Linked DNA regions of Variovorax paradoxus EPS. The protein of the gene in region 1 binds, or shares a complex with, the protein of each later gene. Links are inferred from orthologs where the notes say so. Each region holds a gene or a part of one and is shown in the gene's direction. Other genes may lie near its edges.

The links.
Region 2: the proteins of VARPA_RS23560 (region 1) and VARPA_RS18385 are in contact, whole or in part, in a cryo-EM structure (PDB 9GE8), measured with the Escherichia coli proteins. The link is inferred for Variovorax paradoxus EPS from one-to-one orthologs.
Region 3: the proteins of VARPA_RS23560 (region 1) and VARPA_RS18380 are in contact, whole or in part, in a cryo-EM structure (PDB 9GE8), measured with the Escherichia coli proteins. The link is inferred for Variovorax paradoxus EPS from one-to-one orthologs.

Annotation. Positions count from the first base shown.
Region 1 is NC_014931.1:5,146,321-5,156,435, reverse strand. The notes cover bases 5,867-8,970. They hold VARPA_RS23560 (ABC transporter permease), read left to right. Parts: upstream 5,867-6,212; coding sequence 6,213-8,729; downstream 8,730-8,970. Other genes in these bases: VARPA_RS23555 (AAA family ATPase), read left to right, coding at 8,836-8,970; selD (selenide, water dikinase SelD), read left to right, coding at 5,867-6,126. In the rest of the region: formate dehydrogenase accessory sulfurtransferase FdhD, read left to right, coding at 1-468; tRNA 2-selenouridine(34) synthase MnmH, read right to left, coding at 402-1,472; phosphonate ABC transporter, permease protein PhnE, read right to left, coding at 1,509-2,306; VARPA_RS23580 (PhnE/PtxC family ABC transporter permease), read right to left, coding at 2,303-3,094; VARPA_RS23575 (phosphonate ABC transporter ATP-binding protein), read right to left, coding at 3,127-3,939; VARPA_RS23570 (putative selenate ABC transporter substrate-binding protein), read right to left, coding at 4,082-4,936; more of selD, read left to right, coding at 5,047-5,866; more of VARPA_RS23555, read left to right, coding at 8,971-10,115.
Region 2 is NC_014931.1:3,973,232-3,979,166, forward strand. Bases 1-2,943 are described here. They hold VARPA_RS18385 (arylesterase), read left to right. Parts: upstream 1-1,145; coding sequence 1,146-1,742; downstream 1,743-2,943. Other genes in these bases: VARPA_RS18375 (ribosomal protein L7/L12), read right to left, coding at 1-290; VARPA_RS18380 (ABC transporter ATP-binding protein), read right to left, coding at 342-1,064; VARPA_RS18390 (hypothetical protein), read right to left, coding at 1,823-2,026; VARPA_RS18395 (hypothetical protein), read right to left, coding at 2,096-2,943. Also shown: more of VARPA_RS18395, read right to left, coding at 2,944-3,055; VARPA_RS18400 (PLP-dependent transferase), read right to left, coding at 3,071-4,264; VARPA_RS18405 (DUF5713 family protein), read left to right, coding at 4,380-4,721; VARPA_RS18410 (helix-turn-helix domain-containing protein), read left to right, coding at 4,787-5,653; VARPA_RS18415 (VOC family protein), read left to right, coding at 5,716-5,935. UniProt on the Escherichia coli protein: TesA is a multifunctional esterase that can act as a thioesterase, lysophospholipase and protease.
Region 3 is NC_014931.1:3,967,030-3,975,379, reverse strand. The notes cover bases 1-2,945. They hold VARPA_RS18380 (ABC transporter ATP-binding protein), read left to right. Parts: upstream 1-1,084; coding sequence 1,085-1,807; downstream 1,808-2,945. Other genes in these bases: VARPA_RS18370 (hypothetical protein), read left to right, coding at 2,367-2,945; VARPA_RS18375 (ribosomal protein L7/L12), read left to right, coding at 1,859-2,362; VARPA_RS18385 (arylesterase), read right to left, coding at 407-1,003; VARPA_RS18390 (hypothetical protein), read left to right, coding at 123-326; VARPA_RS18395 (hypothetical protein), read left to right, coding at 1-53. In the rest of the region: more of VARPA_RS18370, read left to right, coding at 2,946-3,347; 23S rRNA (guanosine(2251)-2'-O)-methyltransferase RlmB, read left to right, coding at 3,390-4,136; VARPA_RS18360 (NAD(P)/FAD-dependent oxidoreductase), read right to left, coding at 4,147-5,346; VARPA_RS31385 (hypothetical protein), read right to left, coding at 5,478-5,648; VARPA_RS18350 (helix-turn-helix domain-containing protein), read right to left, coding at 5,750-6,349; VARPA_RS18345 (GNAT family N-acetyltransferase), read left to right, coding at 6,392-6,913; VARPA_RS18340 (DUF3237 domain-containing protein), read right to left, coding at 6,910-7,392; VARPA_RS18335 (aldo/keto reductase), read right to left, coding at 7,407-8,350.

The DNA of each region.
Region 1 (10,115 bases):
CCGGTGCCACCGCGCGACTGGATCGAACGCATCGACCTCGCCACTGTGCTGCGCGCCTTCGCCGCGCTGCCCGCGCGCCAGGTGCTGAACGCGGAAGCCGGTGCCATCCATGCTGCGGGCTGGGCCACGGTGGACGGCGATCTCACCGACGTGATGGAAGACGTGGGCCGCCACAACGCGCTCGACAAGCTACTCGGCCGGCTCGCGCGAGCGGGGCGTCTCGAAGAACCGGGTTTCGTGCTGATGTCCAGTCGCGGCAGCCATGAACTGGTGCGCAAGTGCGGGCGCCTGGGTATCGCGGCGATGGCGACCATCTCGGCGCCCACCGCCATGGGCGTGCGCATGGCCGAGCTCAGCGGCCTGCGCTTCTGGGGCCTGTGCCGCGCGCCGCGCGGCGTGCTCTATGCGGACGGGCTGCCGCCGCCTTCGAACGCGCGCACCGCATCGGCCACCGCCTCGATGCCCTGATCGCTCAGGTCTCTCGCCGCCACGCTGCGGCGGCGCTCCCAGGCCTTGAAGTGCAGCTCCTGCGACTTCTGGTAATGCGGGTCGTAGTGCAGCGCCATCAGCTCGGCGAAGAGCTTCGGCAGGTTGGCTTCGTGCGCCCACTGCTGCCAGCGCGCCACCGTTTCCTTGCCCTGCAATTCCTTGAGCACGCCCAGCTTGTCGGCCAGGGCATCGCGGTCGTCGCCGAGGTAGGCGTAGTCGCGCAGCAGGTAATCGAGCCGGGCCTCGGGCGTGGCCGCCACTTCGATGCAGGGCGCAGCACGCATCTGCGCCACCAGCGACAGCGGCAGCGAGAGCCGGCCGATGCGGATGCTCTCGCCTTCGACGTACAACGGGCGCTTGAGGTCGATGGCTTCAAGCACCGTCGCGATGCGCGTCTCGAAGTGCTTTTGCGAAGGCTGCGGCACGCCGGGCAGCGAACCGAGCAGCGAGCCTTTGTGGCTCGCGAAATCTTCGAGGTCGAGCACCTGCTCGCCGCGCTCGGCCAGCGCATGCAACACGCGTGTCTTGGCGCTGCCCGTGGCACCGCAGATCACGCGCAGGTCGAGCTGCGGCGTCAGCGAGTCGATCTGCGTGATGACATGGCGGCGAAAGCTCTTGTAGCCGCCCGCGAGTTGCTGCGCGTCCCAGCCGACAAGCCGGAGCCACGTCACCATCGAGCCGCTGCGCATGCCGCCGCGCCAGCAATAGACCAGCGGCTTCCATTTCTCGGGCCGGTCGGCCAGCGTGTCGCGCAGATGCTTGGCGATGTTGGCCGCGACCATCGCGCCGCCGATGCGCCGCGCCTCGAAGGCGCCGGTCTGCACGTAGACGGTGCCCACGATGTGGCGCTCCTCGTCGTCGAGCACCGGGCAGTTGATGGCACCGGGAATGTGGTCGAGCGCGAACTCGGCCGGCGAGCGGGCGTCGATGATCGTGTCGAAGGCGTGGCGGTCGCCGACCCGTACTGGCTGGCGATGACTCATGGCAGGAACCTCATGCCCCGATTGTCGCCGGAGGCTTCAGGCGTAGGCGGGACCTAAACCTCTGCGCAAGCGAGCGCTCGCAAAGTCCACCAGCGTCACCAGCACGAACATCGCGATCAGCACCGTCATCGCCTGCTGCTGCTGGAAGATCGACAGGTGGAAGTACAGCAGCTGCCCCAGCCCGCCGCCGCCCACGAAGCCGAGCACCGCGGCCATGCGGATGTTCATCTCCCAGCGGTAGAGCGTGTAGGCCACCCACTGCGGCAGCACGATCGGCAGGCTCGCGTAGCTGAAGGCGGCGACCGGGCCGGCGCCGGAAAGCGTGAGTGCGTGTTCGGGTTCGCGCGGCGCGTTTTCCAGCGCCTCGGCAAACAGGCGGCCGAGTACGCCGGTGGTGTGCAGCGACAAGGCCAGCGCGCCCGCGAACGGGCCGATGCCCGCGGCCAGCACCATCAGCGCGGCCCAGACCAGCTCGGGCACGCTGCGCAAGAAGTTGAGGACGAAGCGCGCGACATGCCGCGGCAACCAGCCGGCGCGGCCCGAGGCGGGCAGCGCGAGCACGGCGCCCGCGATGGCGGCCAGCACCGTCCCGAGGGCAGACACCGCCAGCGTCTGCAGCGCGCCGTTGCCGACCTTCGCGAGGAAGTCCGGCGACACGTCGGGCGGGAAGAACTCGGCGATGAACTTGCCCATGAGCCGCAGCGATTCGCCCGAGCCCAGCGCGCGGTAGTCGATGCCGAGGTAGACGAAGCTGGCGACCACTGCCACCGCGATCAGCCCCACGGCGAACCAGCAGCGAAGGCACGGCGGCGGACGCGGCGGGAGCCTGTTCATGCGAGCAGCCTCCGCAGCGCATTGCTCAGCATGTCGGCCAGCAGCACGAGCACGAGAAACACGAGCAGGATGCTGCTCGCCTCGCCACCGTTGAGCATCTTCATCGACTGGTCCATCAACTGGCCGAGGCCGCCCGCGCCGACGAAGCCCATCACCACCGAGGCGCGTACCGCGCATTCCCAGCGGTAGACGGTGTACGAGGCCAGCTCCTGCGCGGTGTGGGGCAAGAGGCCATAGCACAGCGCCGCGAGCCGGCCGCTGCCGCCTTCGAGCAGCGCGCGTGCAGGGCGCGTGTCGGTCGATTCGAGGATCTCTGCGTAGACCTTGCCCAGCATGCCGCCGTAGGTGATGGCCAGCGCCAGCACGCCGGCGGCAGGGCCGAGTCCGAGCGCGCGCACGAAGAGCAGCGCCCAGACGATTTCGGGAATGGCGCGCAGCACCATCAGCAGCCAGCGCGCGGCCTGACGCACGATGCCGGCCTGCACGCGGCCCGGTCCCGGTCCGATGCGCGAGATGGAGAGGGCCCGCGTCGTCACGAACGCGAGCGGCGCGCCGATGAGCAACGCGAGCGCGGTGCCGGCCGTGGCCATGGCCAGCGTTTCGAGCGTGGCCTTGGCGAGCAATGCCAGGAAGGCGGGCGAGCCATCGGGCGGAAAGAAGCCCGCGAGAAACCCGCCGATCACCGCGAGGTTGCCGCTGCCGAACAGCGCCCACGGCTTGAACTCCGAGAGCGCCAGCAGCGGCCAGGCGATGACGAGCGCGGCGAGCCAGCCGGCCAGCCGCCGCATCGCCTGGGGATCGCGATGGGCGACGGCGGTATTCACGGGCAGTCCGGCCGCTGGAAGGCCATCTCGGCAGCGACGGGCTGCGGCGCCCGCTGCGCCGCCACGCCGCCTTCGCTCGCATAGAGCGCATCGAGCATCGCGGGCGTGACCTCGGCGGTCGGCAGGTCGAACATCACCTGCCCGTTGCGCATGCCGACGACGCGCGGAAACCAGCGCAGCGCGAGGTCCACCGCATGCAGCGAGGCGACCAGCGTGGCGCCCGTGGATTCGCTCTGCGCGACGAGCTGGCCGATGGCGGCGTCGGCGAGCGTCGGGTCGAGCGCGGAGACGGGCTCGTCGGCCAACAGCAGGGCCGGCCGCTGGTAGAGCACGCGTGCGATGCCCACGCGCTGCAGCTGCCCGCCCGAGAGGCGGTCGCAGCGGTCGAAGAGGCGATCTTCGAGCGAGAGGCGCGACAGCACTTCGTGCGCGCCCGCGATATCGGAAGGATGGAAGAGCGACCCCAGCGCGCGCAGCACAGACCACTCGCCGAGCCGGCCCGCGAGCACCGCGGTGACCACGCGCAGCCGCGGCGCGATCGGCGGCGCCTGGTGCACGGTACCGATGCGTGCGCGCAGCTTTTTCAGCGCGCCGGCGGGCAGTTGCCAAGGCTTCGCACCGAGCGCCTGCACCTCGCCTTCAACGGGGCGCAATGCAGCGCCGAGCACACGCAGCAGCGTCGTCTTGCCCGCGCCCGAAGGTCCGATGACGGCGATGCGTTCGCCATCGCGCGCAGCCAGCGTCACCCCGGCCAGCGCGCGCTGGCCGTTGGGGTGGACTACGCCGATGGCATCGAGGAAGAAGCTCACGTTGCGGGACTTTTCTGTGCCGCACCCTCACCCCAACCCTCTCCCGCAAGCGGGAGAGGGGGCCAACAGCCGGTCCCCGAATTGCTCCCTCTCCCGCTTGCGGGAGAGGGCTGGGGTGAGGGTGACTCCAGCGCGCTCAGTCTCACTTGATCAGACCGGCCGACTTGCCCGCCGTCTCGATGCCGTCGTAGTTCGACGACTTCGTCGGGATGAACTTGCTCGCGCGCTGCAGCGCCATGATTTCCTTGTGCGCCGGGTTGGCCGGGTCGAGCTTCAGGAACGCATCCGTCAGCTTCTTCTGCAGCGCCGGCTCCATGCCCGGGCGCACCGTCCAGTTGTAGTCGTAGTAGGTCGGCGTGGTCGCGAGCACCCGCACCTTGGCGGCGTTCGGGTTCTTGGATTCGACCAGCTTGTCCCACACCGATGCATTGAGCACACCGGCTTCGGCGCGCGAGGCCGCCACGAAGGCCACGGTGGCGTCGTGCGCGCCCGAGAACGCGACCGTCTTGAAGTCCTTCTCGGGGTTGATGCCGGCCTGCAGCAAAAAGTAGCGCGGCATCAGGCTGCCCGAGGTGGAGGAGGGCGCGCCGAACGCGAAGGTCTTGCCCTTCAGGTCAGCCAAGGTCTTGGCGGTGCTGTCCACCGGCACGATGAACTTGCTGGTGAACACCTCGTCTTCCGCGCGCTGAACGATCGGCACCGCGCCGCCGTTGGTGCGGATGCGGGCCTGCACGAAGGTGAAGCCGCCGAGCCAGGCCATGTCGATCTTGTTCGTCGCCAGGCCTTCGACCACGGCGGCGTAGTCGGTCACGGGCGTGAACTGCACGTCCATGCCGGTTTCCTTCTTGAGGTAGTCGCCCAGCGGGGTGAACTTGCGCTGCAACTCGGTCGGCGCCTCGTCGGGGATGGCGGAGACGCGCAGCACGCCTTGCGCGAGCGCGCCGAAGCTGGCGAGGGAGACGGTCAGCGCGAGCGCGATCCGGGAGAGCTTGTTCATGGGAATGGCCTGTGATGTGGACGGTAAAAAGGGGCGTATCGGCAGTGACGGGCGCAGCGCGGACAGGGCTTCGATAATTGCGGCTTGTCTCATCCGACCGAACCGCTTCCATGACCGATGCCGCATCCTCCAAGCTCCTGAATCCGCTGGCGCCGCTGAGGCTCACCAGCTTCTCGCACGGTGGCGGCTGCGGCTGCAAGATCGCGCCCGGCGTGCTGTCGCAGATCTTGAAGAACCACGCGGGGGGAATGATCCCGCCCGAGCTCATGGTGGGCATCGAGACCGCCGACGACGCGGCAGTCTACAGGCTCAACGACCAGCAGGCGCTGATCGCGACCACCGACTTCTTCATGCCCATCGTGGACGACCCCTACGAGTTCGGGCGCATCGCGGCCACCAATGCCATCAGCGACGTGTACGCGATGGGCGGCCGGCCGATCATGGCGCTGGCGCTCGTGGCCATGCCGATCAACCAGTTGCCGGTGGAAGTGATCGCCGAGATCGTGCGCGGCGGGCAGGACGTGTGCCGCGCGGCCGGCATCCCGATTGCGGGCGGCCACACCATCGATTCGGTCGAGCCGATCTACGGCCTCGTCGCGATGGGGTTGGTGCACCCCGACCGCGTGCGCCGCAATGCCGATGCGAAGGCGGGCGACGTGCTGGTGCTGGGCAAGCCGCTGGGGGTGGGCGTGCTGTCGGCGGCGCTCAAGAAGGAGCAGCTGTCCGAAGCCGGCTATCGGCAGCTGATCGAGAACACCACCAAGCTCAACACCCCCGGTATCGCGCTGGCCGCGCTCGATGGCGTGCATGCGCTGACCGATGTGACGGGGTTCGGCCTCGCCGGTCATGCCCTCGAACTGGCCCGTGGCGCGAAGCTCGCCGCTGTCGTCGAATGGTCGAAGGTGCCGTTGCTCGACAACGTGGAAGCCATGGCGGCCGAAGGCTTCGTCACCGGCGCCTCGGGCCGCAACTGGGCAGGTTATGGCGCCGACGTGGAACTGGCCCCAGGCCTGCCGCCCACCGCGCAGAACCTGCTCAGCGATCCGCAGACTTCCGGGGGCCTGCTCGTGAGCTGCGCGCCCGGGGCCGTCGAAGCGGTGCTGGAGATCTTCCGCAAGGAAGGCTTTGCGCAGGCGGCCGTCATCGGCCGCGTCGAGGCCGGAAACCCCGGCTTGCGCGTCCTGCCCTGACCCTGCTTTTCGCGCCGGCTCGCCCGAAAGGGTGCAATAACCCTTGAACCCGCCTGCGGCAGTAGCCGTCGGCTATCGTTCGCGCCATGACCGATTCCCTCCGCCTTGGCTGGCGCACCCTCTGGCGCGACCTGCGCGCCGGCGAGCTGCGCCTCTTGATCGTCGCCGTGTTGCTGGCCGTGGCCGCACTCACGGCGGTCGGCTTCTTCGCCGACCGGTTGCAGGGTGGATTGAAGCGTGATGCGCGGCAACTGCTGGGCGGCGATGCAGTGATCGTGAGCGACAACCCGACGCCCGATGCCTTCGTGGCGCAGGCGAAGTCGCTGGGCCTGGAAGGCACCGCCACCTACGGCTTTCCCACCATGGCGCGGGCCGACGACGTGCAGGGCGGTGCGAGCAAGCTGGTGGCGCTGAAGGCGGTGACGGCGGGGTATCCATTGCGGGGCAATCTGCAGACCTCGACCACCTTTGCCGACCCCGGTGAGATCACCCGCGACATCCCGCCGGCCGGCGAGGTGTGGGTCGATGCTTCGCTGCTCGATTCCCTCGGCCTGAAGATCGGCGACCCGCTGCTCCTGGGCGACACCAGCCTGCGCGTGGGCCGCATCATCACGCTGGAGCCCGACCGGGGCGCCGGCTTCATGAGCTTTTCGCCGCGCGTGATGCTCAACCAGGCCGACGTGGCGCGCACCGGGCTCGTGCAGCCGGCCAGCCGCGTGGGCTACCGCTATGCGGTGGCGGGCAGCGATCCGGCGGTCAAGCGTTTCACCGAATGGGCCGAGGCCACCATCAAGAAGGGCGAGCTGCGCGGCGTGCGGCTCGACTCGTTCGAAGGCGGCCGGCCCGAAATGCGCCAGACGCTTGAGCGCGCCGAGAAATTCCTGAGCCTCGTCGCGCTGCTCGCGGCGTTGCTCTCGGCCGTGGCCGTGGCGCTCGCCGCGCGCGGCTTCGCGGCCAGCCACCTGGACGACTGCGCGATGCTGCGCGTGCTCGGCCAGAGCCAGCGCACCATCGCGATGGCCTATGCCTTCGAGTTCGCGGTGATCGGCCTCGTGGCGAGCGGGCTCGGCGTGGCCATCGGCTTTGCGGTGCACTACGTGTTCGTGCTGCTGCTGGCCGGGCTGGTCGAGACTGCGCTGCCCGCCGCCACGCTGTGGCCGGTGGCTTTCGGCCTCGGCATGGGGCTCACCCTCTTGTTCGCCTTCGGCCTGCCGCCCGTGCTGCAGCTCGCGCGCGTACCGCCGCTGCGCGTGATCCGGCGCGACGTGGGCGGGCTCAAGCCCGCATCGCTCGCGGTGCTCGGCATCGGCGTGGCGGGCTTCGCCGCATTGCTGATGGCGGCGAGCAGCGACATCAAGCTCGGCCTGATCGCGGTCGGCGGATTCGCGGGTGCGGTGGCCGTGTTCGCACTCCTGAGCTGGCTCGCGGTGAAGGTGCTGCGCCGCAGCGTCAACGAGACCACCGCGCCGCGCTGGCTGGTGCTCGCCACGCGACAGATATCGGCGCGGCCCGCCTATGCCGTGGTGCAGGTCAGCGCGCTCGCGGTGGGTCTGCTGGCGCTGGTGCTGCTTGTGCTGCTGCGCACCGACCTCGTCGCGAGCTGGCGCAAGGCCACGCCGCCCGATGCACCGAACCGCTTCGTCATCAACGTGATGCCGGACCAGAGCGATGCCTTCCAGAAGTCGCTGCGCGATGCGGGCGTCGGCAAGTTCGACTGGTATCCGATGATCCGCGGCCGCCTCGTCGCGATCAACGACAAGCCGGTGACCCCCGACGACTACGTCGAAGACCGCGCCAAGCGCCTGGTGGACCGCGAGTTCAATCTCAGCAACGCGATGGAGGCGCCCGCGCACAACAGCATCACCGCAGGCGCATGGAAGCCCGGGGCGGCAGGCGAGGTGAGCGTCGAAGAAGGCTTGGCCGACACGCTGGGCCTCAAGCTCGGCGACACGCTGCGCTTCGACATCGGCGGCATGCAGAACGACGCGCGCATCACGTCGCTGCGCAAGGTCGACTGGGGCTCGATGCACGCCAACTTCTTCGTGATGTACACGGTGGCGTCGCTCGCCGACGTGCCGGTCACCTACATGGGCGCTTTCCGCGCGCCCGAGACGCGCGGCTTCGACAACGCGCTCGTGCGCAGCTACCCGAACGTGACCAACGTGGACATGAGCGCGACCATCAACCAGGTGCAGCGCGTGCTCGACCAGGTGATCCGCGCGGTCGAGTTCCTGTTCGGCTTCACGCTCGCGGCGGGGCTCGTGGTGCTGTTCGCCGCGGTCACGGCCACGCGCGAGGAGCGGGCGCGCGAGTTCGCGGTGATGCGTGCGGTCGGCGCGCGCGCGAGCCTGTTGCGGCAGGTGCAGCGCGCCGAGCTGATCGGCGTCGGCCTGCTCGCGGGCTTTCTCGCGAGCATCGTGGCCTCGGTGATCGGCTGGGGGCTCGCGCGCTACGTGTTCGAGTTCACCTGGACCGCGTCGCCGCTCGTGCCGGTTGCGGGCGCGCTGGCCGGCGCGGTGCTCGCACTGGCGGCAGGGTGGTGGGGCCTGCGCGACGTGCTGCGCCGCCCGGTCGTTGATACGCTGCGCCGCGCGGCGGAATAGGCGTCGACGGCGACGCACATTTTTTTCTTTCGCGATCGGCAGGACGGGGCCGGGGATGCAATACATTCCCCGGCCCCGTATCCATTTCAAGAAGAGAAATTCCTGCATGCGCTTGGCGTCATTCCAGATCACCAACTTTCGCTCGATCAACGACAGCGGCCCCATCGACTCCACACAGATCACGGCGATCCTCGGTCGAAATGACAGCGGTAAATCGAACCTGCTGCGCGCGCTCCACAGCCTGAACCCGGCCGAAGGCCTGGTCGAACTCAGCCCGATCAAGGACTTTCCGCGGCACCGCCGTCTCGAAGAGTGCCAGGGCGACACGCCCGTCGTTTCAACGCGGTGGGCGCTCGACGACAACGAACGCGCCGAGCTGAAGGCGATCCTTCCGCGCGCCTCCGACGTGCGCCACGTCACAGCCGGCCGGGGCTACGCAGCGACGCGCTGGACCGGCCTCGAAGGCCTCGGCGAACTCTCGCTCGACGTGTCCGACATCAAGGGCAAGGTCCGCAAGATCGTGCCCGCCGTGAAGGCCGCGGCCGAGAAGGTCGCCGAAGCCGCCCGCGCCACGCTGGAGCAGGAGGCCGATGCCTTCGACGCCGCGATGATCCCGAGCCCCGACTACATCCGTTGGTCCGAAGGCGCGGTGAAGGCGCTGCAGGCCTTGCGCAGGGCGATGGCTGCGGCCGATGCCGAACTCAGCGACAAGCAGGAGCAGATGCTGGTCGAACTCGAAGACATGGCGCATGCGATCGCCAACGACACGCCCGCGCTCGCTACGGCGAAGCAATGGGTGCTCGAAAAGCTGCCGCGTTTTGTGTACGTGGACGAATACCCCGCGCTGCCTGGCCGCCAGAACATCGCCGACTACCTCGTGCGCAAGGGCTGGGGCCAGGCCACGCCCGAGCAGCGCAGCTTCGAGAAGCTCTGCAAGGTCGCGGGGCTCGATCCGCAGCAATTGCAGGAGCTGCTCGAGAAGAACGACCAGGCCACGCGCAACCAGCTCGTGAACCGCGCCGGCTCGGTCGTCACGTCGGAGATCCGCCGCGTGTGGAAAGACCGCGAACTCAAGGTCCGCTTCAACCTCGACGGGCCGTACATGGACACGCTGGTGTCCGACCCGAACGGCGCCTACGAGGTCGAAGTGAATCTCGACGAACGCAGCCGCGGCTTCCAGTGGTTCTTCTCGTTCTACATTACGTTCTTTGCGGATACGCGCGGCGCGGGCGATGCCATCCTGCTGCTGGACGAGCCCGGCCTGCACCTGCACGCGCATTCGCAGGCCGACCTGCTCGCGCACTTCGAACACGACTTCGGCAACCAGATCGTCTACACCACGCACTCGCCGTTCATGGTGCCCACGCACCGGCTGGACGCGGTGCG
Region 2 (5,935 bases), 1.2 Mb from region 1 along the record:
TCGCGCGTGAGGCGGACGGCCTCGACCTTGTTGCCCTTTGCCAGCGCAGTAAGCGCAGCCGACGGCACCGCCGCTGGCCCGTTGCCCTGCATGCCCGCGCCCTCGGGTTCGCCGCGGCCCCAGTCGCCCTCCTGCCAGTCGGCCGGCGCGCCCTCGCCATTGGGGTAGCGCTCGACGGCTTCCTTGGACGACTTGAGGTCCATGCCGGTCTTGTCGCGCACGATCTTGATCGCCTCGATCAGGCTGCCGCGCTGCAATGCCGCAACGGCTTCGGGTGGAAGCTTGTCCATGGACCTCTCCTCGGGTTGTTTGTTGTTGTCTCTTCGCCGCGTCTTCGACGTTCAGGCGGCCTGTTCGACCGTCGAGACCGGCGTCTTCTCGTTGAGCGACACACGCCCGGCCTCGATGGTGATGCGGCGCTCGCAGCGGGACGCGATGCCGCGGTCGTGGGTGACCAGCACCAGCGTCGTTCCCAGTTCGCGGTTGAGGTCGAACATCAGCTTCATCACCTGCTCGCCGGTCGCGAAGTCCAGGCTGCCGGTGGGCTCGTCGGCCAGGAGCAGCGCCGGCTGGACCACGAAGGCCCGCGCCAACGCCACGCGCTGCTGCTCGCCGCCCGAGAGCACCTTGGGGTAGTGGCCCAGGCGCTGGCCGAGCCCGACGCGACCGAGCATCTCGGTGGCGGCCTTGCGCGCGTCCTTGCGGTTGGCCAGCTCCAGCGGCAGCATCACGTTTTCGAGCGCGCTCAGGTTGCCCAGCAACTGGAAGCTCTGGAACACGAAGCCCACGCGTTGTGCGCGGAGGGCGGCGCGTTCGTCCTCGTCGATGGCGAAGATGTCGTCGCCCGCGAGCTTGACCGTGCCGCGCGTGGGCGTATCGAGCCCCGCGATGATCGACAGCAAGGTGCTCTTGCCGGAGCCCGAGGCGCCGACGATGGCGGCGGTTTCCCGCGCACCGAGGGTGAAATCGATGTCCTGCAGAATGTCCAGCGTGCCGGCCGAATCGGTGACGGACTTGAAGACATGCTCGACGGCGACAATGGCATCAGACGGGGATTGGGACATGGAAAGGCTTTGGTTTTGAATCGACGTGACTTTATCTTGACCACCGCCGCACTAGGCGGTGCGGGCAGCGCGGGAACATGGATGGCCGCGGCGCACGCCCAGTCGACCGCAACCGGCAAGCCGGTCATCCTGGTGCTGGGCGATTCGCTGAGCGCAGAGTACGGCTTGAAGCGCGGCGAAGGCTGGGTACCCTTGCTGGAAAAAAGGCTTGCCCAGCAGAAGATCGCGGCCACCGTGGTCAACGCCAGCATCAGCGGCGACACCAGTTCCGGCGGACGCGCCCGCTTCCCCGCCCTCCTTACACAACACAAGCCCAGCCACGTGGTGGTGGAGCTCGGCGCCAACGATGCGCTGCGCGGCCTGCCGCTCTCGGACACCGAGGCCAACCTGCTGCAGATCACCAAGGCCGCGCAGGCCGCGGGCGCGAAGGTGCTGATCGTCGGCATCCAGGTGCCGCCGAACTACGGCGGCGACTACACGCGGCGCTTCGAGGCGGTGTTCTCGAAGGTGGCGGGCGCGACCAAGTCGGCGCTCGTTCCCTTCCTGCTCAAGGGCGTGGCGGATGCGCCCAATGCGATGTCGCTGTTCCAGGCCGACCGCATCCACCCGACGGCCGTGGCGCAGCCGCAGTTGCTCGACAACGTCTGGCCCGAACTGCGAAAGCTGCTGCCCAAGTAAATCGGGCGGCGCGCGAAAAGAAAAAAGCCGCCGCAGGCGCAGGCCTGCGGCGGCTTTTCGATGGGAACGCCAGAAGCGGATCAACCGTTCTTGGTGGGCAACTCGGGCACCGTGGGGGGATCGCGTTCGAGCGATGCCACGTCGGTTTCCGGGTCTCCGGGAGCCAGTCCGTCGCTGCTCGGGCTGAGCTTGCGATATTGCTTCTCGCGGAGCTTTTCTTCCTTTTTCTTCTTCTTGGCCAGCTCTTTCTGGCGCTTCTCGTAGCCGTAATTTGGTGTTGCCACTGCTTCTCCTTGAGGCGAGACAGTCACGGTGACTGTGCGTCGCCTACTGTAAGCGATAACGGTGCAGTCTCAAGGCGTGGCGCCGGGGGCCGTTTCGAACTCGAACACACCTTGCAAACCGGGGTAACGCTGGTGCATGAACCAGCCCATCGCACCCGCGCCGACCAGCATGGCCATGACCATCGCGAACACCATCCAGCCGATATGTTCGCCCAGCGGCCAGAGGAAGATCACGCCCAGCACCGGCACCAGCCCGCCGAGGGACGACAGCCACATCCAGCGCCTCGGGGCAAGCATCGGCTCCCAGGTCTGCGGGTCGATGCCGGCATCGATGAACACCTCCGCATCGAAGCGCAGGCGCGGCCGGGGCTGGGTGGCCAGATGCAGCAACAACGCGCGCAGCAGCGCGGCCCGGTTGCGAAAGCGAAGGACGCGGCCGGTGTCGAGGGTCAGCGCCAACGGCAGCCGGATCTCCCTGGGCTCGCCGCCCCGCACCGCCTGATGAAACACCAGCCGCTTGACGATGGCTTCGCTCGATGCGAACTCCGTCTTCACGTCATGGAAACCCATGCGCGCACGGCACACCTCGTGCCATGCCACGGCCTGCGGCGACGCCGGATCGCCCCAGCGCATTCCTTGCGCGTCGATCCGCAGCATCGCCCCCTCGCCCACCCGCGAAAACTGGCGCAGCAGATACCAGATGCCGCCGCCCAGCAGCCCGAACAACGCCAGTCCGAGGAGCACGAGGATCGCCTCGTTGCCGCGCGCGTTGGACCAGTCCTCCTGCAGCACGGCACCGGCGGCGAGTACCGCAGCCATCAACACGAAAAACGCCACGAGGCCACCGATCAGGAGCCGCGTCCCGCGCAGGTCCGGCACGCCTTCCAGCGGACCCGACTGTGCGAGCGACTCCAGCACCTGCGCGGGCACGGTCAGCACCCGCGGCGCAACGACTTGCGACGCGGGCGGCACCACCTCGCGCGCAGCACGCGGCGCGACGTGCCAGCTCTTGCGGTTTTTTCTGCCCACTGCGCGCAGCAGGCCTTACATCTGCCCCAGCGCCTGCTGCAGGTCGGCTCGCAGGTCGTCGACGTCTTCCAGCCCGATCGAAAATCGCACCAGCGTGCCCTTGTAGGGCCAGCGCGCCACGCTCGCATCGCGCATCAGGCCGATGTCGTAGGGCACCACCAGACTGATCGGGCCGCCCCACGAATAGCCGAGGCGGAAGAGCTTCAGGCTGTCGCAGAAACGGTCGACCTGCTCGGTGCTGTAGCGCTCGTCGAACACCACCGAGAACAGGCCCGCGGCCAGGTCGGTGGCGCCGCACAGTGCGCGCCAGTTGGCGTGGCCGGGCGAATCTTCCAGCGCGGGGTGCAGCACCTGCGCGATCTCCTCGCAGCCGTTGAGCCAGCCGGCCAGTTCGCGCGCCACACGATCGTGCGCCGCATAGCGCAGGCCGATGCTCGGCAGCGAGCGCAGCAGGGTCTCGACATCGCCCACGCCGGCGCCGAAGCCGATGCGCATGTGCGAGAGCTTGAGCGCGCGGTGCAGCCGCTCGTCATTGGTGACCACGCTGCCCATCAGCACGTCGCCGCCGCCGCTCGGGTACTTGGTGAGCGCGTGCACCGAGATGTCGACGCCCTGCCCCGTGCCGTTGAAATCGAAGGGCGCGAAAGCCAGGCCGGCGCCCCAGGTGTTGTCCAGCGCCGTCACCACTCCGCGCGAGCGGCAGACGTCCACGAGTGCGGGCAGGTTCGGAAATTCCATCGTGACCGAGCCCGCAGCCTCCAGCCACACCAGCCGCGTGCGATGCGAGATCTTGGCCTCCAGGTCGGCCGGGTTCATCGCGTCGTAGAGGCGATGGGTGATGCCGAAGTTGGCAAGCTCGCCCGTGGCCAGCGCCTTGTTGGGGCCGTAGGCGTTGTCGGGAATCAGCACCTCGTCGCCGGTCTTCAGGAACGCGAACGAAACCAGCGAAATGGCGGCCAGTCCACTGGGCACCAGAAGGCATTCGGTGCCGCCTTCTAGCGTGGCCAGGCGCTCTTCGAGCGTGAACGTGGTCGGCGTGCCGTGCAGGCCGTAGGTGTAGCCCGCCTTGGTCTTCCAGTCGCGTGCGCGCATGGCGGCCACGTCGGCGAAGAAGACGGTCGATGCCTTGAACACGCCGGGCTGCGGCGCGGCGAAGGTGGCCGGCGGGGTGTAGGGATGGTGGATCAGGGTCGTCGAAGGCTTGCTCATGTACCGATGCTAGCGCGCCCGTCACACGCGGGGAAACCGGGCGCCCTAGACTCGCGGCTTCGCGACCTCGCGCTTTTGCGAACCACGCCGCACACCCCTCACCAGGAGCCCGTCGATGCCGATCACGAACCCGCAGTTGCAGAACCACCCATTCCTTCAGGACATGTACCGCGACGCGTACTTTCCCGACTTCCTGGTGGACAAGTGCAAGCAGATCCTGGTCGAACTCTGCGAGGCGATCGAGGCCAAGAAACCATCCGACGACGCCGGCCTGCTGAAGCTGACGCACGCCGCCACGAATCGGTTCAACGACCTGGTCGAGGAATTCGAAGAGAACGACAGCGAACTGGAAACAGGCGCGCGCGAAGCCATTGGCGCGGACTTCGAGACCATCGTCAGGGCCTATGGGTTCGTCGATGTGGACATCGAGGACGTGATCGCCACGCGCGACTGGTAAGCGGGGCGGCGCCATCGCACAATCCGCCCGATGGGCCACAGCCTGTTCCAACCGGGGTTCGCAGCGTGCAGCTGACGCGGCCCCCTCCTCCCCATCTGCAGCCATTCATCAAGCTGCTGTGGGCCTCCGCACCCGAAGGCGCGCCGACTGAACGGCCGGGCGCCCGCGAACACGTGCTGCCTACTGGCGGCATGCACCTGGTGTTCCGACTGTCGGGTCCGCCGCTGAAGCTGTTCGGGAGTGCCGACGACATGCGCGGCCAGACCTGCGGCTACGCGATCGTCGGCGGCGCGCGCGCCGCCTCCTACATGCGCGATGTTTCGGTGGCCACACGCTCTGTCGGCGCGCAGCTTCAGCCCGGCGCCGCGCGCGCGTTGCTCGGCGCGCCCGAGGACGCATTGGCCAGCCAGCACACGCCGCTCGACGCGCTCTGGGGCGCGCGGCAGACAGATGCCGCGCTCGAACAAGTCCATGCGGCGGGCGACCTCGAAAGGCAGCTGAACGTCTTCGAAGCGCTGCTCGCCCAGCGTGTCATCGACGCGCTCGGTGCCGGCCTGCGCGGCCTGCATCCGGCTATCGCCGCAACACTCGGGCCGCTGGCCGATGAGAACCCCTCGATCACCGGACTGGTAGCGCGCAGCGGCTACAGCCATCGCCGCTTCATCGCGCTCTTTCGCGGCGCGATCGGCCTCAGTCCCAAGGAGTACGCGCGCGTGATGCGTTTCGATCGCGCACTGACCTTGGCAGGCGACCCCGCTCAAAGCTGGGCCGAGATCGCGCTCACCGCCGGCTACAGCGACCAGGCGCACCTGAGCCGCGAGTTCTCCGCGCTGGCGGGCATGTCGCCGCAGGCGTGGCGGCGGACCGGCGCCACGTCGCCGCGGCACGTGCCGACGGGCACGTCAACAGGTCAAATTCGTTCAAGACGCTAACGGCACGCCGGCTCAGAATCGGCGCCACGACAACTGCTTTCCCCCTTACGAAAGGCACCCTCATGGCGATCCACGAACTGTTTCCATACCTCTGCGTCGACGATGCCGGCGCGGCCATCGACTTCTATTGCGAGGTTTTTGAAGTGAAGGAAATCTTCCGCCTCACCGAGCCCAGCGGGCGCATCGGCCACGCGGAGCTGGACTTCCACAACGGCGCGATCCTGATGATCTCGGACGAGTTCGCCGAATTCAACATCCGCAGCGCCAAGACGCTGGGCGGCA
Region 3 (8,350 bases), 1.2 Mb from region 1 along the record:
CCGGTTTGCAAGGTGTGTTCGAGTTCGAAACGGCCCCCGGCGCCACGCCTTGAGACTGCACCGTTATCGCTTACAGTAGGCGACGCACAGTCACCGTGACTGTCTCGCCTCAAGGAGAAGCAGTGGCAACACCAAATTACGGCTACGAGAAGCGCCAGAAAGAGCTGGCCAAGAAGAAGAAAAAGGAAGAAAAGCTCCGCGAGAAGCAATATCGCAAGCTCAGCCCGAGCAGCGACGGACTGGCTCCCGGAGACCCGGAAACCGACGTGGCATCGCTCGAACGCGATCCCCCCACGGTGCCCGAGTTGCCCACCAAGAACGGTTGATCCGCTTCTGGCGTTCCCATCGAAAAGCCGCCGCAGGCCTGCGCCTGCGGCGGCTTTTTTCTTTTCGCGCGCCGCCCGATTTACTTGGGCAGCAGCTTTCGCAGTTCGGGCCAGACGTTGTCGAGCAACTGCGGCTGCGCCACGGCCGTCGGGTGGATGCGGTCGGCCTGGAACAGCGACATCGCATTGGGCGCATCCGCCACGCCCTTGAGCAGGAAGGGAACGAGCGCCGACTTGGTCGCGCCCGCCACCTTCGAGAACACCGCCTCGAAGCGCCGCGTGTAGTCGCCGCCGTAGTTCGGCGGCACCTGGATGCCGACGATCAGCACCTTCGCGCCCGCGGCCTGCGCGGCCTTGGTGATCTGCAGCAGGTTGGCCTCGGTGTCCGAGAGCGGCAGGCCGCGCAGCGCATCGTTGGCGCCGAGCTCCACCACCACGTGGCTGGGCTTGTGTTGTGTAAGGAGGGCGGGGAAGCGGGCGCGTCCGCCGGAACTGGTGTCGCCGCTGATGCTGGCGTTGACCACGGTGGCCGCGATCTTCTGCTGGGCAAGCCTTTTTTCCAGCAAGGGTACCCAGCCTTCGCCGCGCTTCAAGCCGTACTCTGCGCTCAGCGAATCGCCCAGCACCAGGATGACCGGCTTGCCGGTTGCGGTCGACTGGGCGTGCGCCGCGGCCATCCATGTTCCCGCGCTGCCCGCACCGCCTAGTGCGGCGGTGGTCAAGATAAAGTCACGTCGATTCAAAACCAAAGCCTTTCCATGTCCCAATCCCCGTCTGATGCCATTGTCGCCGTCGAGCATGTCTTCAAGTCCGTCACCGATTCGGCCGGCACGCTGGACATTCTGCAGGACATCGATTTCACCCTCGGTGCGCGGGAAACCGCCGCCATCGTCGGCGCCTCGGGCTCCGGCAAGAGCACCTTGCTGTCGATCATCGCGGGGCTCGATACGCCCACGCGCGGCACGGTCAAGCTCGCGGGCGACGACATCTTCGCCATCGACGAGGACGAACGCGCCGCCCTCCGCGCACAACGCGTGGGCTTCGTGTTCCAGAGCTTCCAGTTGCTGGGCAACCTGAGCGCGCTCGAAAACGTGATGCTGCCGCTGGAGCTGGCCAACCGCAAGGACGCGCGCAAGGCCGCCACCGAGATGCTCGGTCGCGTCGGGCTCGGCCAGCGCCTGGGCCACTACCCCAAGGTGCTCTCGGGCGGCGAGCAGCAGCGCGTGGCGTTGGCGCGGGCCTTCGTGGTCCAGCCGGCGCTGCTCCTGGCCGACGAGCCCACCGGCAGCCTGGACTTCGCGACCGGCGAGCAGGTGATGAAGCTGATGTTCGACCTCAACCGCGAACTGGGAACGACGCTGGTGCTGGTCACCCACGACCGCGGCATCGCGTCCCGCTGCGAGCGCCGCATCACCATCGAGGCCGGGCGTGTGTCGCTCAACGAGAAGACGCCGGTCTCGACGGTCGAACAGGCCGCCTGAACGTCGAAGACGCGGCGAAGAGACAACAACAAACAACCCGAGGAGAGGTCCATGGACAAGCTTCCACCCGAAGCCGTTGCGGCATTGCAGCGCGGCAGCCTGATCGAGGCGATCAAGATCGTGCGCGACAAGACCGGCATGGACCTCAAGTCGTCCAAGGAAGCCGTCGAGCGCTACCCCAATGGCGAGGGCGCGCCGGCCGACTGGCAGGAGGGCGACTGGGGCCGCGGCGAACCCGAGGGCGCGGGCATGCAGGGCAACGGGCCAGCGGCGGTGCCGTCGGCTGCGCTTACTGCGCTGGCAAAGGGCAACAAGGTCGAGGCCGTCCGCCTCACGCGCGAAGCCACGGGCCTTGGGCTGGCCGAGGCCAAGCAGCTGGTCGAAAACCACCAGAATCCGGCGGCCGGCGATTTCGGGCATTTGCCGTCGGGCATTCCGACGAATCCGATGGCCGAACCGGGGCGGGTGTCGCAAGGGGGCTCCAAGTTGCTGCCCATCGTCATCGTGGTGCTGGTCGTGGTGCTGGCCTGGCTGTATTTCGTGAAGGGCGCCTGAAGCGATGATCGTTCCCCAGTACTGGGCCGAAGGCCGCATCCAGGAACGAGTGGACGGCAAGCAGATCACCGTGCGGCGCTATGGCTGGTCGGACGACAGCCCGCTGGCCGCGCAGGCGCATGCCGACCAGCGCACCCGCGAAGCCTTCGATCGCATCACGAGCGGCGAAACGCTCGAGCGCCGCGAACGCAAGGTGGCCTACAACGGCGCCGACGGCATGCCGATCCGCGAGGAAATCGTCGAGCGGCAGGGCGAGAGCGTCGTCACCCGCAACGGCTACGGCGCACGCTGCCTCAATACGCCCGACGTGATGTTCGTCGACATCGATTTCGACGAACCCCTGCGCACCAGCGTGTTCGGCTTTGCGCTGGTGCCGGCGCTGATTGCGGGCATCGTCGGCGGCTGGACCGCCAAGACCTGGATAGGCGGACTCATTGCCGCCATCGTCGTCTTCATCGTCGCCTACCGCATCGGCCTGGCCAAGAAGCGTGGGGAGGCCAGCACAAACCCCGCGCCCGAAAAGCGCGCGGCCGAGCGCGTCGGGCGCTTCCTGCACCAGCATCCCGACTGGCACCTGCGGGTGTACCGAACGCCCGCGGGCTTTCGCCTGCTGGCGATGCACGATGTCTTCAGTCCGACCGACATGACGGTGGCCGACTGCTTCCAGGCGCTGGGCGTGGACAAGGTCTACGCGCGCATGTGCCGCAACCAGAACTGTTTTCGTGCCCGCCTGAGCGCCAAGCCTTGGCGCATCGGCATCGGAGAGCACATCCGGCCGCAGCCGGGCGTGTGGCCTGTGTCGCCCGAGAAGCTGCCGGTGCGCGACGCCTGGATCGCGCAATACGAAAAGGCCGCCGAAGGCCACGCCGCCTGCCAGTACCTGGAGAGCGTGGGCAACACCGGGCGCGTGCATCCGAATGCGCAGGCGGTGCAGGAACTGCATGACGAGCGCACGCGCGCGCTCAGCGGTCTGCCGATCGCCTGAGGGGCCTGAGGGGCGATCCCCGAGGGTAGGGATAATCGGGGGATGTCTTCCCCCAAAGTGATCTTCGGCTTCCATGCCGTGGGCGTGCGAATCAAGACCGCGCCGAAATCGGTGCTCGAGGTTCTGTTCGATGCCAGCCGGCGCGATGCGCGCATGAAACAGTTCATCGCGCGCGCGCAAGAAGCCGGTGTGCGGCTGGTCGAGGCCGACAGCCTGCGCATCGCCAAGCTCGCCGGCAGCCACGGCCACCAAGGTGTGGCGGCGCGGGTCGAACCCACCGCCCAAATCCATTCGCTCGACGAACTGCTCGAGGGTCTCGAAGAGGCCGGCACCGTGCCCCTCTTGCTGGTGCTAGACGGCGTGACCGATCCACACAACCTGGGCGCGTGCCTGCGCGTCGCAGACGGCGCCGGCGCCCATGCGGTGATCGCCCCCAAGGACCATGCGGCCGGCATCAACGCCACCGTGGCCAAGGTGGCGAGCGGCGCGGCCGAGACGGTGCCGTATTTCATGGTGACCAATCTCGCGCGCACGATGAATGAACTCAAGGAGCGCAGCATCTGGTGCGTGGGCACCAGCGACGACGCGCCGGGCACGATCTACCAAAGCGACCTGAAGCGCCCCCTGGCACTGGTGCTGGGCGCCGAAGGCGATGGCATGCGCCAGCTGACCCGCAAGACCTGCGATGAGCTGGTGAGCATCCCGATGGCCGGTGCGGTGGAGAGCCTGAATGTCTCGGTGGCCAGCGGCGTGTGTCTCTACGAGGCGATGCGCCAGCGCGGCGCCTGATCGGCTCCCGCTAGCCCTTCTTCGGCAGCGGCCCGCCCTTGCGGTGGAAGTAGACGAGTTCCGCCATGCGCCGCATCTGCGGCGTGCCCAGCAGGTGGTTGAACATCCAGTCGCTCTGGAAGTGGTCGAAGGCCCAGCGCAGCGAGCGCTTGAGCAGGAAGCGCGGGTAGCTGCGCACGAACCACGTCGCCGGATCACCCACCTCGCCGCGCACGAAGCGCGCTACCGCCTCGCCCGCTCGTTCTCCGTGCTGCAGCGCCGTGTGGATGCCGCCAGCAGTGACCGGCGACACCATGCCGGCCGCGTCGCCCACCAGCAACGCCCGTTCGCGCGCCACGACCGGGAGCACGCCGCCGCAGGGAATCATTCCGGCGCGCACCGCGACCGGCGGTGCATCGCCCGGCGACACCACCGATTCGATCTTCTTGAGGAACGGCGCGAGCCGCAGCGCGTTCGCATCGTTGTGGCCCAGGCGGCGGGCCAGGCCGATCTGGCTCACGCCCACGCCGTCGAGCGCCCAGCCGATGTAGCCAGGGGCGAGTTGGCGGTCGATGAAGCAGTGAAGGAGGTCGGGCGCCATGCGGGCGCCTTGGTATTCATGCTCGACGCCGTAGAGAAAGCGCGTGTTGCGCGAAAGGCCCAGCGCCTTGGCGACGCGCGAATGCGGGCCGTCGGCGCCCACGAGATAGGTCGCGGTGATGCAAGGGCCGTGCGTCACCGGGACTTCCCAGCGGTCGTTCATCCAGAGCGCCTGCTCGAAGAGCGTGCCGAGCCGCACATCGACGCCGCAGGCCCGGGCGGAATCGACCATCCAGTCGAGCAGCGCGGGTGCATCGGTGGCCCAGAACCAGTAGCCGGGTGCGTGCAGGTCGACGTGCCGCATGTTCGGCGCATAGAGCCGCACGCCTTCGATGCGCCGGACCAGCACGGGTGGCACTTCGGCCAGCCAGGGGACGCTGTCGACCGCATCCTTCACGATGATCCCGGTGGTGTGGAGCTTGGCGCCGGCGCTGGTTTTCTTCTCCAGCACCATCACGCTGAGTCCGGCGAGCGCCGCGGCGCGGGCGCAGGCGAGGCCCGCGAAGCTCGCGCCGACGACGAGCAGGTCCACCTTGATGTTGGCGAGGCCGCCGCTCGTGGCGACCGGCGCCGGGCAAGGCGCCGTGGATGAGGTGGAGAGCGGGGAGAAGAAGCAGGAAGAGGAGTGCATGGGCAGCTGACTTGGCAATGCGCACCACGGTTTGTGGTGCGCGTGCGAAGTTAGCTACGCCATGTGCGGGGGGTATGCGGGCGATGTGCGCGCGGCGTGAAGGCTGTGTGAACCCGCGCAGCCGCGGCGCGTCAGGATGGGTCTTTGCTGCGCGTGCGGCCCACCGCGCTGAAGATGCCGATGCCCAGAAGGATCAGTGCACCGATGCCGATGTAGAGCGTGGGAACGCCAGCCACTGAAGCACCCCAGGCAACGCCGCCCAGGAAGATCAGGAAACCGATCATGTAAAGCGCAAAAGACATCATGTCCTCCGGTATCTGAGATGCCTGCAGTATCCCGATGTGCTGAACACCTCGAACCAGCGCCGACCGCCTCTGTGTGTGGGAGGGTGCCTACCGCAAGGCTAGTCCGCGGACGCGACCAGCAGGTAGCGGCAGGCAGTGCGCCCGAGCGCTTTGAAGACGAGGGGCCGGTCCACGCCGAAGTCCAGGCAGTCCCCGGGCGCGAGTTCGAAGCGTTCGTCGCCGTAGTCCACCCGCAGCGCGCCTTCAAGCATCCACAGGCATTGGCGATAGGGCTTGCCGCTCCATCGCGGATAGCCGACCTGCGCCGAACGCGGCAGCTCGACCTCTACCAGTTCCACCCCGCTGCCCGTCGCGCCGCGCTCGGCCACCTGGCGGCGCAAATAGCCCGCCTCGGGGTCGCGCCAGACTTCCTGCATCGCTTTCGTGCGAAGCCGCTGGGGCGCTTCCTTTTCCTTTTCCTCGGTGAGCAGTTGCGCCAGCGACACGCCAAGGCCCGCCGCCAGTCGGCCCAGCAGCACGGCCGTCGGGCTGCTCTGTGCCCGCTCCACCTTCGAGATCATGGCCTTGCTGACGCCTGACAGCTCGGCCAGCTCGGCCAGGCTGAGTCCCTTGGCCTGCCGCAGCGCGAGCAGCCGGGTCGCGATGAGGGCGTCGAGGTGGCCGGGGGCTTCGCTGGGCGGGGGTGATTCGTTTCTCATATGAGATTATTATTCTCTTATATTGAACGACAGAGAAGCACCATGCGCCTCATCACCTGCACCGAGGAAGCCCACGCCGGCGCCATCCTCGCGATCCTCAACGACGCCATCGTCACCTCCACCGCGCTGTACGACTACAAGCCGCGAACGCCCGAGAACATGGTCGCGTGGTTCGCCACCAAGCGGGCCAACGGCTTTCCGGTGATCGGTGCGGAGGACGAGAACGGCAAGCTGCTGGGCTTTGCGAGCTACGGCAGCTTTCGTGCGTTTCCGGCCTACAAGTACACCGTCGAGCACTCGGTGTACGTCGAGGCCGGCCATCGCGGTGCGGGGCTCGGGCGCACGCTGATGGAGGCGATCATTGCCGAGGCGATCGCGCGGGACGTGCATGTGATGGTCGGCGCCATCGACGCTGCGAATGCGGGCAGCATCGGCCTGCACGAGCGGCTGGGGTTCGAACACTCGGGCACCGTGCGGCAGGCCGGCTTCAAGTTCGGCCGCTGGCTCGACGTGGCGTTCTACCAGCGGATTCTTGCGACCCCGCTGAACCCGGTTGACGGCTAGGCAAGCACGAAAAAGCGCATCACGACTTCGGCGGGGTGCCTGACACCGGCGCCGACGAACATCCGCTCATTGATCCATCGCAGCGCCGGCGAGGCCGTCTCGAAGCGCGGGTTGCAGCGGAAGTAGACCTCTGCCGGATCGACCGGCTCGCCGCGCAACAGCTTCGCCATCACCTCTGGCGCAGCCGAGCGCACCGCATGGTTCTGCACATAGATCAGGTCGCCCGCGTCGGTCTCGAGGCCATAGCGCGCATCGAGTTCGGAGAGCGTGTCGCTCACGATCAATTGAAAGTCGCTGCCGGCCGGCAGCACGCGTGCGCGCCAGCCGTGGCCCGACGCTTCGCCGCCCGTGATGGGCACGATGCGCCGCAGCCCGCGCGCGCTCTGGCCGAGCACCTGCGGCACGCCCACCTGCACGCGCAGGTCAGCGAAGTGCTCCAGCGTGGGCGCGGCGATCGAATCGAAGATGTTGCTGCTCATCGCTGAGGTACGGTTCAGGCGGCCGTCTCTGCGCTCGCGCGGTCGAGCATTTCGATGGTGCCTGCGTCGAGCTTCAACTGCGTGGCGACCACCAGCTCTTCGAGCTGCGCGATCGATGTGGCGCTGGCGATCGGCGCCGTCACGCCCGGCCGCGCGATCTGCCATGCAATGGCGACCTGGCCCGGCTTGGCGTTGTACTGCTGCGCCACCTTGTCGAGCGCATCGAGGATGCGGAGGCCCCGCGGGTTCAGGTACTTCTTCGTGGTGTTGGCGCCGCGCGCGCTCTTCGAGGCATCGGCTTCGGTGCGGTATTTGCCGGTCAGGAAGCCGGCCGCGAGCGCGTAGAAGTTGATCACGCCCACTTCGCGCTTCACGCACAGCGGCTCCAGTTCGTCTTCGAACACGGCACGGTCGTACAGGTTGTAGAGCGGCTGCAGGCTCTCGTAGCGCGCAATGCCCAGACGCTCCGACACGTCCAGCGCCTCGGCCAGCCGGGGCGCCGTGTAGTTGGAGGCGCCGATGGCGCGCACCTTGCCTTCCTTGATGAGCGCATCGAAGGCGCCGAGCGATTCCTCGAGCGGCGTATTGGCGTCGTCGTCGTGCGACTGATAGAGGTCGATGTGGTCCGTCTGCAGGCGCTTGAGCGAAGCCTCGACCGCTTCGCGGATGTACTTGGGTGCGAGGCCCACCTTGCCTTCGCCCATCGGCTTGCCGACCTTGGTGGCCAGCACCACGCGGTTGCGCTTGCCGCTCTGCTTGAGCCACTTGCCGATGATGGTTTCCGACTCGCCGCCCGTGTGGCCCGGCACCCAGGCCGAGTAGACGTCGGCGGTGTCCACGAAGTTGAAGCCCGCGTCGAGCCAGGCATCGAGCAGCTTGAACGACGCGGCCTCGTCGACCGTCCAGCCGAACACGTTGCCACCGAAGGCGAGCGGCGAAACCAGGAGGCCGGAGCGGC